DNA from 3 places in the Dactylosporangium sp. CA-233914 genome. Region 1 is predicted to be linked to each of the others. Evidence: riboswitches for the same ligand, from Rfam matches in the RefSeq annotation. Region 1 holds a riboswitch; each other region holds the start of a gene.
What was found. Region 1 has a riboswitch for cyclic di-AMP ahead of ACQPY0_RS57310 (NlpC/P60 family protein). Riboswitches for the same ligand answer to the same signal wherever they lie in the genome.
Positions count from the first base shown of each region.

Region 2: it holds a riboswitch for cyclic di-AMP, as region 1 does, so the genes downstream of both, ACQPY0_RS07095 (NlpC/P60 family protein) here and ACQPY0_RS57310 (NlpC/P60 family protein) in region 1, are expected to answer to the same signal.
Region 3: it holds a riboswitch for cyclic di-AMP, as region 1 does, so the genes downstream of both, ACQPY0_RS36495 (C39 family peptidase) here and ACQPY0_RS57310 (NlpC/P60 family protein) in region 1, are expected to answer to the same signal.

Region 1 covers NZ_CP192030.1:12,796,238-12,800,476, forward strand. Annotated here, with positions in the region: gene ACQPY0_RS57310 (NlpC/P60 family protein) at 1-972, opposite strand, end outside; cyclic di-AMP (ydaO/yuaA leader) riboswitch at 980-1,169, opposite strand; gene ACQPY0_RS57315 (DUF2089 domain-containing protein) at 1,452-1,826, shown strand; gene ACQPY0_RS57320 (hypothetical protein) at 1,826-2,083, shown strand; gene ACQPY0_RS57325 (SHOCT-like domain-containing protein) at 2,110-2,535, shown strand; gene ACQPY0_RS57330 (GH92 family glycosyl hydrolase) at 2,744-4,239, shown strand, end outside.
Region 2 covers NZ_CP192030.1:1,544,825-1,549,063, forward strand. Annotated here, with positions in the region: gene ACQPY0_RS07085 (Rv0361 family membrane protein) at 1-317, opposite strand, end outside; gene ACQPY0_RS07090 (methyltransferase domain-containing protein) at 372-1,154, opposite strand; gene ACQPY0_RS07095 (NlpC/P60 family protein) at 1,219-2,127, opposite strand; cyclic di-AMP (ydaO/yuaA leader) riboswitch at 2,165-2,326, opposite strand; gene ACQPY0_RS07100 (DUF5753 domain-containing protein) at 2,566-3,384, opposite strand; gene ACQPY0_RS07105 (hypothetical protein) at 3,707-4,239, opposite strand, start outside.
Region 3 covers NZ_CP192030.1:8,189,201-8,193,439, forward strand. Annotated here, with positions in the region: gene ACQPY0_RS36480 (GntR family transcriptional regulator) at 1-534, shown strand, start outside; gene ACQPY0_RS36485 (RidA family protein) at 622-1,023, opposite strand; gene ACQPY0_RS36490 (helix-turn-helix transcriptional regulator) at 1,136-2,116, shown strand; gene ACQPY0_RS36495 (C39 family peptidase) at 2,169-2,906, opposite strand; cyclic di-AMP (ydaO/yuaA leader) riboswitch at 3,179-3,321, opposite strand; gene ACQPY0_RS36500 (TetR/AcrR family transcriptional regulator) at 3,440-4,075, opposite strand; gene ACQPY0_RS36505 (VOC family protein) at 4,136-4,239, shown strand, end outside.

The DNA of each region.
Region 1 (4,239 bases):
GCCGTACAGCGTGTCGATGTCGATCGGTGCGACCTTCACGACCGTGCGGCTGTTGGGCGCGTGAATGATCTGGTTGTTGCCGATGTAGATGCCGACGTGCCCGAGGCCGTTGTAGAACACCAGATCGCCCGGGGCCAGCTGACTGCGGGTGATGTGGCGAACCGTGTTGTACTGCTCGGCGGCGTTGTGCGGCAATGTGACGCCGGCCGCCTTCCAGGCCATCATGGTCAGGCCGGAGCAGTCGAACGAGTTCGGCCCCGCCGCGCCCCAGACGTAAGGCTTGCCGAGCTGGGCCCACGCGTAGCTGACCGCCTTGCCCGCCGCGCCGGAGACGGCCGGCGGCGACCCGGGGTTCGTGGTGGTCTTCGTGGTCGTGGTCGTGGTCTTGGCCGCGGCCGCCGCCGCGTTGGCCTTGCGCTGCATCTCGTCGAGCCGGGCGATGTCGCCCTCGATCTGCTTGCGACGCGTCTCCAGGTCCGTCTTCTGCCGGGTCTGCGCCGCCAGTACCTCGTTGAGGCGCCGCTTCTCGGCGTCGTACGTGCCCTTCGCCGCGGTGTACGTGGCGATGTCCTGCCGCTGGCTGCGGGAGATCTGCTCCAGCGTGCCGACCCGGTCGACGAACCCGTCCGAGGAACTGGCCCCCAGCATCAGCGACCAGGTACGCAGATTGTTGCCGGTCTTGTACGCGCTGACCGCGATCTGCTCGGCGCTGGCCTGGCCCGCGTCCATGCTGGCCTGCAGCGGCTGCAGGCCGGCCTCCAGCTTCGTGATCGCGGCCTGCGTCGCGGCCAGGTCACCGTTGGTCTTGTTGTACTGCTCGACGATGAGCTCGACTTCCTTGTTGCCCTTGTCGATCTGGGCCTGAAGCTCGGCGGGCGTCGGGTCGGCGTGCGCGGCGCACGCCGGACCGATCACGGCCGCGGCCGTCAGCCCGACAAGCAACGAGCGCAGCGCCGTTCGTCCGTTGAACACGGCAGCGTCCTTCTTCGCGGACCGCCTACCGGGTTAGCTGACGGGTTCGGGCGAGAAGAAGGTGCGCCCTACCGTGGCCGTCACGCGCTGTGCAGGTTGCCCAGCGCCCGTACACGGATTCACCCCAGGGGCGAGCCGGTCCAGCGCTCACCCGGATGGGTCCCCGGCTCCCGCGTCGAAGCCTGCGAGCAGGCCCGACACACGACTCGGCGGCACCTGACCGGGCCACCCAGGCTGGGCGACGCTTGCCGGCAGGCTGCCACCAAACGTAACGAATGCATCTCGGCGACGGAACCGCACCGCCGCGATCTAAGCGACACTTAACGCAGACTCAAGAATCGATCGTCCAACCTTCGTCCGTCCTGGCGCCGGCCGCGACCGCCGCGCGGAGGCCCACTCGCGAACCCGTTGAGTCGGGGTTTAAGAAAATTAAGATCAACAGCTTGAAGGATCAAGATACTCAAGGTACAACTTGATATATGACGGAGCGGGCGATGGACTGGCAGGAACTTACGAACCTGACCCGGGGCCAGCCGTTCGTCGTCGAGCGGGTGCGCCTGGCCAGCGGCGTGGCGATCGAGGGGGAGTTCGAGCCCCCGCAACTGGGTCAGCTCAGCCTTGAGGACCAGGTGTTCGTCACGGCGTTCGTCCGGTGCCACGGTTCCATCAAGGAGATGGAGCGGATCTTCGGGGTGAGCTACCCGACGATCAAGTCACGACTCAACCGGATCGCCCAGGCGCTCGACTTCGTCGAGACCGATCCGGCGCCGTCGCGGGCCGACGTCATCGACCGGCTGCGCCGCGGCGAGATCAACGCCCAGCAGGCATTGCGCGAATTGGAGGGTCGCACATGATGCCGCAACTGCTGACCGTACGGGTGAAGCGCCCGGCCGGTCGCCCTATCCGGATCTGGGTGCCGGTGCTTCCCGTACTACTCGTCCTGGCACCGGTGGTGGTTCTGGCGACAGCCGTCGCGGCGGTCGCGTGCCTGGTGTACCGGATCAGTTTGCTGCGGGCGCTCGGCACGGGGTGGCGGATCATGTCCGCTCTCCCCGGCACCCGGTTCGACATCGAGCAGGGTCGCACGGCCGTGCTCGTGAGCATCAGATAGAGGCTCGGAAAGAGGAGAGGTGCACAGTGAACGAAGAGCGCAAAGAGATCCTGCAGATGCTCGCCGAAGGGAAGATCACCACGGACGAGGCGGACCAGCTCATCGAGGCTCTCGAACGGGTCCAGCCCGTGCCGGTGGCCGCGGGCTCGGACGTACGGCCGAAGGGAAAGCCGAAGTATCTACGGGTGATGGTGGACGCCAACGACGACGGCACCCCGAGCCGGGTCAACATCCGGGTGCCGCTGCAACTGCTCCGGGCCGGCGTGCGGCTCGCCGCGCTGATTCCGCCGCAGGCGCTCGGACAGGCCAACGCGGAACTCGCGAGGTCGGGCGTGCCGTTCGACCTGACCCAGCTCAAGCCCGAGCAGCTCGAGGAGCTCATCGAGCAACTGGACGACATGACGGTCGAGGTCGACCAACTCGACACCCAGGTCCGCGTCTTTTGCGAGTAGATGCCGTCCGGAATCTCGGACGGGCCCCCGAGAAGGTGCTCGAACACCTTCTCGAGGTCGCGCCCGCAACAGCAGAGCACGATTGAACTGCCAGCCTGAAGTCTAGCCGAGACGAACGTACCGACCAGGGGTCACCGACAGGTGGCCCCTGCGTCATATCGGGACAGAAGGATGGGTTCCTCAGCATTCCCGATGCGAAGGAACACGAATGCACGTCAGAGTCCTGGCCTGGTGCCTGGCACCGCTGATGTCCACCGTCGTGCTGGCCGCACCCGCGTCCGCGAGCAGGACGATGTCGCCGTTCGACGCGGTCGACCAGTTCATCGGCACCGAGATGGACACGACCCAGAACAAGAGCAACGACGCGTACGGCAACACGTTCCCCGGCGCCGCGGTGCCGTTCGGCATGGTGCAGCCGAGCCCGACCACCTACAAGGCCGGCAATGCGCTGGTCGGCGAGAAGGGCGGCTATGAGTACACCGCGAGCCTGATCCGCGGCTTCGGCATGACCCGGTACTCGGGCACCGGCTGCACCGGCCGCTATGGCGGATACGAGTTCCCGACCATCCCGTACGCCGGTGACCTGCCGGGCGGTGTGCTGCCGGTCAACCCGTCCACGGACGTGAAGGGCTACTACCTGAGCTTCAGCCACGCGAACGAGGTCTCCGAGCCGGGCTACTACAAGGTGGCGCTGGACAACGGGGTGACCGCGGAGCTCACCGCGAGCACGCGCACCGCGGTGAGCCGGTACGACTTCCCGGACGCCGGCGACTCGACACTGATCTTGGACGTGTCCGGCCCGAACAACCGGACCTTCGGCAGCGAGGTCACGATTGACCCGGCCACCCGGACGGTGAGCGGCTGGATGTACGGCGTCGACGTGTGCGACGTCGGAAACTACTACAAGACATACTTCTCGACCACGTACGACCAGCCGTTCGCCTCGTACGGAACGTGGAACGACGGCGAGATGGTCGCCGGCTCCACCCACGCGATCAAGAGCACCACCAACGTGAGCGTGGACTACCGGCACGACACCGGCGCGTGGATCACGTTCGCCGACGGCGCGCGGGTCACCGCGAAGACCGGCTTCAGCTATGTGAGCGTGGCCAACGCCGCGGCCAACCGCGACGAGGAGGTGGGCCGGGCGCGATTCGAAAACGTACGCGATCGCGCGAAGCGCCTGTGGCAGGAGGCGCTCGGCACCATCGACATCGGCGGCGGCACCGACGAGCAGCGGATCAAGTTCTACACCGCGCTCTACCACGCGTTGCTGCACCCGAACGTACGCGACGACGTGAACGGCCAGTACCTCGGCTACGACAACCAGGTGCACCAGGTCGAGCGGGGCCGGCACTTCTACGAGAACCTGAACTTCGCCGGCTCGGGCTGGGACATGTACCGCAGCCAGGCGCAGCTCATCGCGCTGACCTTCCCGAAGGTCGCGAACGACATGAACCAGTCGATCGTCGACATGGTGGCGCAGCGGGGCTCGTGGGCGCCGGGCAACGCCCGCATGCAGGGCGACAACTACCAGGTCGTCCTGGCCACCCTCGACGACATGGGCGCGACCGGCTACGACCGCAAGTCCGCGCTGGCCTCGATGGTCACCACCCAGAAGCTGCCGGCCACCACGACCACGCGGTCGGACGGCTACCAGTACTTCGCGACCGGCATGATCGAGAACCGCAAGGGCGACTTCGC
Region 2 (4,239 bases), 1.9 Mb from region 1:
GAGATCGACGCGGTCTCGTGGCCGTTGCTGTTGTAGTAGGAGCCGCCCCAGTCCAGGTCGTGCGAGACCGGCTGGTTCTTCTGGACGTACGCCTCGAAGGTCTCCGGCCCGTAGCTCTTCTGCGTGCTGGCGCACAGCAGCTTGTACGCGGCCTGGTTGTTGCCACCCTCGAGCGCGCTCAGGAAGTCCCCGGTCGCGGCCTTCGGCGCCTTGGTGGAGGAGTTGAGGACCAGGAAAAACGCGGCCGAGCCGCCGCCGCAGCAGATCACGACGGCGCCGATCACGCTGAAAATGACGATCTTCAGGGTTTTACTCACGCGCGCCAGCCTAGGAACGCGCGGCGACGCGCGATGTAAACCACCCGACGCGGGTCATGACCTGTGTGCGACGACGAACAGGCGCGGGAACGGCATGATCGTGCCGAACGGCTCGTTCGGGTACCGCCGGCGCAGGTGCTCCTTCACCTCCGTGGTGAACGCTTCGAGGTCGTCGCCGGACAGCGCGTCGAGGTACGGGCGCAGGCCGGTGCCCTTGAACCATTCGAACACCGGATCGTCGCCGGGTAGCACGTGGTAGTAGGTCGTCTCCCACGCGTCGACGGCCAGGCCGGCGGCCGACAGCAGGCGGACGTACTCCTCCGGGCTCAGCACCGGCGAGGCGGCCCGTGGCCCGGTGGAGCCCAGCGCGCCGGACAACAGCGGGGCCCAGCGCGGCCCGGTCGCGACCTCGTCCAGGCCCGGGTCGAACTTCGCGGTCGGCACCTGGAAGGCGAGCGTGCCGCCGTCGTCGAGGGCAGCGGCCCACAGCGGCAGCAGCCGCTCGTGCTCGCCGACCCACTGCAGCGAGGCGTTGGCCACAATCACGTCGAGGGAGCCGCGCTGGGGGCTCCACTGCCCGGCGTCGGCGAGCTGGAAGCGCAGCTGCGGCGTCGCGAAGGCGTTCGCGGCCTCGATCATCGCGGGCGAGGAGTCCAGGCCCAGGATCGCCGCGTCCGGCCAGCGCTCGGCGAGCGTGGCGGTCATCGCGCCCGGGCCGCATCCGAGATCGACGACGGCCACCGCCGCGGTGGTGGGGACGCGGGCGACGAGCTCGCGGAACGGCCGGGCGCGTTCGTCGGCGAAGCGGTTGTACTGCTGCGGATCCCAGGAGGCCATGGCCCCAATGATGAAGGGCCGCGGACCGTTGCGGTCCGCGGCCCTTCATATCGTCGTCAGGGGCCTAGATCTTTACGCGGCCGTATCCGTAGACGCTGCCGCTGATATTGGCCACCCTCACCACGTCGCCCGTGTGCGGGGCGTGGATCATCCGGCCGGGCGACACGTAGATGCCGACGTGGCCGAGGCTGTTCATGAAGACGAGGTCGCCGGGTCGGGCCTCCGACGCGGAAATGTGCTGGACGACCTTCCACTGGTCCGCGGCGACGTGCGGCAGATTCGCACCCACCTGCTTCCAGGCCATCATCGTCAGCCCCGAGCAGTCCCAGGAGTCCGGGCCGGCCGAGCCCCAGTGGTAGGGCTCGCCCTGCTGCGCGTAGGCGAAGTTGATGACCTTCTGGCGCGTGGCGTCGTCGACCTGCGGCGCGTTGACGCTGTTGTAGCTCACCTTTTTGGCGCCCGCGGCGGTCGCCTTCCGCTGCAGGTCCTGGAGCTTCTTGAGGTCGCCCTCGATCTTCTTGCGCTGGTTCTCGAGATCGGCCTTCTGGGTGTTCTGCGCCGCGATCGTCTCGTCCATCTTGGACTTGGCGGCCTTGTAGTCGTCGATGCTCTTCTGCTGTTGATGGGTGATCTGCTGCAGCATCGACAGCTGGTCCATGAGCGAGCCCGACGACGTCGCGTTGAGGACCATGTTGAGGTTGCGCAGGTTGCCGTTGGTCTTGAACGCGGCGATCGCGATCTGCTCGACGCCGGCATTGGCGTTGGTCACGCTGTCCTCGAGCGCCTTCGCCCGGGTTTGGGAGTCGGTCAGGTCGGAGTTGATCTTGTTCCAGGCCTCGACCGTGTGCTCGAGTTCGTCGTTCGACTTGTCGAGCTGGGCCTGGATCTCGGCCAGCGTCGGGTCGGCGTGTGCGACCGTGGCGGGTGCGAGCACGGTGAGTGAGATGAACCCGATCACAAGGGTCCGCAGCACCGACCGGCGGGCACGATGTCCAGTGGACAAGGAAAGACCCTTCATGCACCGACCGCCTACCGGGTTAGCTGACGGGTTCGGGCGAGAAGAGATAGCGCCCTACCGCAGCGTTGCGGATTCACCCCAGATGAATGGGTCCCCGGTTCGATGGGCGCGCCCGGGGAGGGTGCGCTCGAACTCGATTCGGCGGCGCTTGCCCGGTGTCATCCGGGGTGGATGACGAACTGCCGAGCAGGCCAGCGCCTAACTTAACGTGAGCATCCGCCAGGCGAAAGGCGTGCGTCCCGATCGATATCTATTACCCTAAAAGTCCGGATTACCGCCGGTTGGCCCCCCGTTTCAGGCCGTGACATTGGTACCGAACGGTTACGGACGCGAAGCCCGGCGACGAGAAGCTGTGACCCCGCCGGGGCCCCTCGCCGAGGGGCCCCTCCCGGGCTACTTCAGCTCGCCGGCCACCTGCCGCATGAGGTCGAGCGTGGCCTCCTGCGACAGGGCCCGCTCGGTGAGGCGGTCGAGCGCACCGCGGTACATCGCGATGAGCTCCGGCTCCTCCCACAGCAGGTGCTGGCGGTAGAGCACACCGTCGTCGGCGCCGAAGTCCAGCAGCGCGAAGTCGCCCTCCCACCCCGGGTGGTAGCCGGCGTTGAGGGGCACGACGCGGACGTCGGCGTACGGCCGCTGCGCCATCTCGATCGTGTGCTCCAGCTGGTCGACCAGCAGCGCCTCGTCGCCCGGGACCGGATTGCGGCGCAGCACCGACTCGTCGAGCAGCGCCTGCAGGCGCGGCGGCTCCTCGCGGCCGAAGAGCTCCTCCTGCCGGCGGGCGTGGAACTCCACGCGCCGCTCCGACTCGGTCTCGGACGTCGCGTGGGCGTACCGCCGGGTCTGCAGCAGCGCCGGAAACATGATCGGCGCCCACTCGCCGACGCGGGCCGCCTCCGCCTCGAAGCCGACGTACGTGACCAGCTGTGCCGGCAGCGTGGGGCGGTACTCGTCCCACCACATCCGCCGCTTCGCCGCCCGGGCCAGCTCGAGCAGCTCGTCGACCGTCCGCGGGTCGTGGACCCGGTAGTAGGCCAGCAGGCTGCGCAGGTCGCTCACGGAGATGGCGACCGTGCCGTTCTCGATGCGGATGAGCTTGGACAGCGACCACTCCATCTCGGCGGCCACCAGATCCTGGGTCAGCTCCCGCTCGCGCCGCAGCCGTCGTAGCTCGGCTCGGAGGCGGCGCTTGCCCACGATAGGCCCGCTCATGGCCATCACCCCAATCGCGTACACATGGCATCGCCCCAGTCGAGGGCTCCTGGTGTCTACCCGGATTGCGGCAGATGCACCTATCTGGAGGCGTGTGCTGCGAGAAAGATTTTGGCCATGGCGCTGGCGAGGTCGCCCGGGCCGGTGGAGGCGACGGCCTGGCCGCCGTCTCGCGCAGGACGGTCATGCCGGCGTCGCCACCGTGGCCGATCGCGAGAAACGCCGACGCCATCTGCCGCATCGCCTCACGCCGCGACACGCTGGAGCGGTCGTGCACCTGGTCGTTCATCGCGGCGGACGCGGCCACGAGCAGCGGCGCGTGCTATGCCAGCCGCCGGTGCTGCGCCCACGTCGACGCCCACTCGGCCACGTTGTCGGGCAGGTCGATCGACGCCTGGTACTTCGCGGTCAGCCCGTCGCCGCTGGGCGCCGCGTCGCCGCCGACCGGCCGCAGCCCCCGGCTGGTCAGACCCGGCGCGAACTCCTTGGCGTGCATCCGGTCGGCCAGCCGGGTGGCCAGCGCCTTGAGTTCGCCGTCGGCGGCCGCCTTCGGGGTGAGCAGGAGCGGGAAGTCGGCCTCGAGGATGGCGTCGGTTGGGTACAGGGCGGCCAGCGCGACCGGGTGGCGGCTCTGCTGGTACTTCCAGAAGTCCTGCTCGGTGAGCGTGAACAGCCCGACGTCGCGCAGCGCCCGGCCCGCGTCGCTCTGCTGCCCCATCCGCTCCAGCAGCTTCGCCGGCTCCGCCTCGGCATCGGCCAGCCGGGCCCGCACCGACAGCGCCCGCGTCTGCGCGATGCCGGGGTCGGTCGTCGTGCGGGCCATCGCGCTCTGGACCTCCATCGCGGCGAGCAGCC
Region 3 (4,239 bases), 4.6 Mb from region 1:
CGCGGCTGGTTCATCGCGCCGCACACCTTCGGCGAGCCACCCAGCACGCTGCAGAGCTTCACCGAGATGGCCACCGCCCGCGGCCTGCGACCCACCGCCCGGGTGCTGGTCCAGCGGCTCCGGCCGGCCACGCTCGATGAGGCGGAGAAGCTCGGCATCGCGCCGGCGGCGCAGATCATCGAGCTCCAGCGGCTGCGTGGCATGGATGACACCCCGGTCTGCGTCGACACCGTCGTCCTGGTGCACAACCGCGCCGCCGCACTGCTCAGCATCGACATGAACGACACGTCGCTGTACCAGTGCCTCGAAATCCACTGTGGACTGTACGTCCACCGCTCGGCCTACTCCGTACAGGCGGTGGCCGCCGACGAGAAGTTGGCCGCGCTGCTGAACATCGGCCCCGGCGCCCCGGTTCTGGTCGGCCGGGAGGTCGCCTACACCGCCGACGGGTCACCGATCCTGGTCGGCGTCAACCACTACCGGGGCGACGCGTACCGGTTCGAGGCGGAGCTGTACCGGGCCCGGCCCAACTGAGCGCTCCCACCCCGTGCCGGCCAGCGATGCGATCGGTGACCTCGTGCCGCCGCCTCCGGCAACCCTGCCGAAGGCGGCGAGGTCGCATCACGCGACGGCGGTCCCCTCGAGCTCGACCATCAGGTCGGGGACCGCCAGCCGGGTCACCCCGAGCATCGTGGTGGTCGGCGCCACCCCGGCGGCGCCCAACCTCGACGCCAGCGCGCCGTAGTGCTGGAACAGCAGATCGACGTCGGTGGTGTAGACGTTGAGCCGGACAAGGTTCGCGAGGGACATGCCGGCCTCGCCGAGAATGGCCTCCAGGTTGTCGAGGCTCAGCGTCAACTGTGCCGCCATGTCATCGGCATGCTGGGGTTTGCCATCACCGCTCATCGCGGTCTGCCCGGAGCAGTACAGGGTCCGGGTGTGCCCGGAGACGATCTCACCCTGGTTGAACCCCAACTCCGCCGACCACGTCCACGGATTGACCGCCGTTCGCTGCATTGTCATCTCAGCTCCGTTCGTCGAGAGTGTGGGCACGCTGGGACTCGTGCCCACGTGCCGGTGAGCCTCTCAGCCAATCGCGACATCCTGTGTCGTGTATTCCTGGCATAGTTTTCGTATGCGGGCCGATCGGTTGGTCTCGCTGGTGCTGCTGCTGCGCCAGCGCGGTCGGTTGTCCGCGGCCACACTGGCCCGCGAGCTGGAGGTATCCACCCGCACCGTGCTACGCGACATCGAGGCGCTGTCCGCGGCCGGCGTCCCGGTCTACGCCGAACGCGGGCGGCACGGCGGTTTCGCGTTGTTGCCCGGTTTCCAGACCGAGCTCACCGGCCTGAACCACGACGAAGCGCTCGCTCTGCTGGTCGCCGGATCGCGGCGCGGCGCACAGGCATTCGGTCTCGGCTCGGCGCTCGCTTCGGCCATGCTCAAGGTGCTCGACGCGCTCCCCGAAAGCCATCGGGACACCGCGGCCGGCGCGGTCGAGCGATTGCTCATCGACCCGGAGACCGACCTGCTGTCGCGCCGGCTGGTCGCCGAGGAGGTCCCCGAGAGCATCGTGGCCGAGATTCGGCGCGCGGTGCTCGCCGGACACAAGCTGCACATCCATTACGCGGCAGTGGGCCAGACCCCGAAGTGGCGCACGGTGGACCCGATCGGCCTGGTCACCGTACGCGAACAGGGCTACTTGCTGGCCACGAGGTCTGGCGCGGACCGCACGTACCGACTGTCCCGGGTGTTGGCCGCCGAGGAACTCGCCGAACCCGCACAGCGACCTGACCGGGTCGATCTGGACCGGGCCTGGCAGGAACGCAGCACGCAGTTTCGCACCGGCGGCGACTCGGTCACCGTGCTGGTGCGGGTGCACGCGGCGCGGCGGGAGGACTTGGTGGGCACCGCGCTGGCCGTCCTCGCCGAGGAAGCCGACGCGGACGGCTGGCTGCGACTGGAGGTGACCTTCCAAGATCCCAGACATGCCGAATGGGCGCTGTGGCAGCTCGCCACGAACGCGGAAGCCCTGGCCCCGCAGTGGTTGCGCACCGCCCTGCGCAACCGCGCCGCCGCGATCGCCACCTGCTACGAAGTGTCATCCGACAGTTGAAGGGCGATTCACCTGTCAGGCGAGGAACCGCGGGATGGCCAACCGGAACACCTCAGTACGAGTAGCCGCGCTGGGAGATCCAGTCGGCCAGCCTGGGGATGCTCACCCAGTAGGTGCCGTCGCCGCGCGGGTTGGCCGGATCGGCGATCTTCACCGTGCTGCCGCCGTCCTCGTATCCGACGAGCGTGAGGTAGTGCCCGCCTTCGTAGGCGTGGACCACACCGGTGTTGTCGGTGAGGTGCCCGGCGATGTTGGCGACGACAGCCCGGCCGCTGGTGATGGCACTCACCACGTCCGACCGCAGCTGGGCCGCCTGTGCCGGTGTTGCCGGGTACGCTGGGATCTCCCTGGTCCGGTACACCGTCCCGCGGTCGAGCACGCTGTTGAGGGCGCGGGTGGTGTCGAAGGCCGAGTTGGTCCCGCTGGTGGTGGTGTGCAGCAGGGTGGCGGCCTGATCCTGGCTGATGGTGTGGCCGGCCGCCGTGAGCGCGATCCGGGTGGCGGCCGGCCCGCAGTAATAGAAGTTGGGCTGAAGCTGGAACTGGTAGTCGAGGACCTTCGCCGCTGGGGCCGGTGCCGTCGACTGCTTGGGCGCGGGCGCGACCGACTGCTCGACGGCCGGCGCCGCACCGGCCGAGGCCGTGTTCGCGGGCGGCGGATCGCCGAGCTGGCTGAGCACGATGCCGGCCGCGGCGGCCGCGGCGAGCAGCGCGCCGGAGATCACGGCGGTTCGCGGCCGGCTCGCGGCAACCGTCTGCCGGGCCTGCTGCAGTACACGTACGAGGTTCATTGCGACTCTCCAGGGGCTCTTCGACCGGGCAAGGTGCGGGATCGCGCACAGGGCAGCGCACCCGGCACGCCGCGGCGTGCTGGGTGTGTGACGAACCGTGTCGTCAGCGGTGGTGGCGTGCGGGTGTCCGCAGGCTGCGCAACGGCGTGGCCGTGCGCCGCGCTACGGCGACCGCGTCAGCGTCCTGTCGATGCCGGTCTGTGTGCGGCCGAGCGGGCGCGCGGCTGGCGAGGACTGGTGCGATGGGGGTTGAGCCGGCTGTGCACAGACAGATCTCCTTACGCGTCCGCCTACCGGGTTAGCTGACGGGTTCGGGCGCGAAGGTCGCCCTACCGCGGGCCGTCGGCCCGCGGATTCACCCCAGGCTTGCGGTGGGTCCCCGGCTCGTGCATGCACGACTCAGCGGGCCCGTCCCGGCGCCACCTGTGGTGGGCACCAACCGGGTCGGGCGACCCACGACGTTACTCAAGGCCGCCGGCCCTGCCAACGCCTGCTAGCTGGAAAAACCCGCACTCGTCGCCCTTGAACGGGCGTTAGTGGGCCTGTGACCGGCCCAGCAGGTCGTGGCGGAGATGGTCGAGGGCCCAGGCCTCCCACGCCTCGCGTGACCAGCCGCACTCCCGGGTCAGCACGAGGAACAGCTCCGGCGACAACAGGGCGACCGTGATGTCGCTCGCCCGGTCCTCGCTCATCGCCGGCGGCAACGCGCCCAGGCCGCCGAGCACCGTGACGAACTCGGCGTGGGCCTGGCGACGTTGCCGGCTGTTGACCGTCCACTGGCCGGCCATCTCCGGATCGGTGGGAGCCGCGTCCCGCACGACGGCGAGGATCGGCGCGACCCGGGCCAGGATCAGGCCGCTGGCGCGCACCCACCCGGTGAGCACCTCCGCGGGATCGGTCGCGGCTCGCAGCCGGGCGAACCAGTCCCGCTCCAGCAGGGCCACCGGCTCGTCGTCGCCGGCCGATCGGACGTCGACGACCTCCTTGAGCAGCCGGCTCTTCGTGCCGAAGTGGAAATACACCGTCTGCACCGCCACGCCCGCCGCGCCGGCGATCTCCTGCAGCGTGGTCGCCGCGTATCCCTTGCTGGTGAACAGGTCGTGAGCCGCGGCGACGATGGCGCGTTTCGTGCGTGCCGAGCGTTGGCGTGGCCCCTTGACGTCAGACACCAAGCTAGAGTAACACTCTAGAGGTCAGCTCTAAAAAGCCCCGATCGTGAGGCGGACGCGATGCCGGCACTCGCAGGGTTCCACCACGTCAAGATCCCCGTCGCCGACGTCGACAAGAGCCTCGAGTGGTACCAGCGGGTGCTGGGCCTGCAGGTGGCAATCGA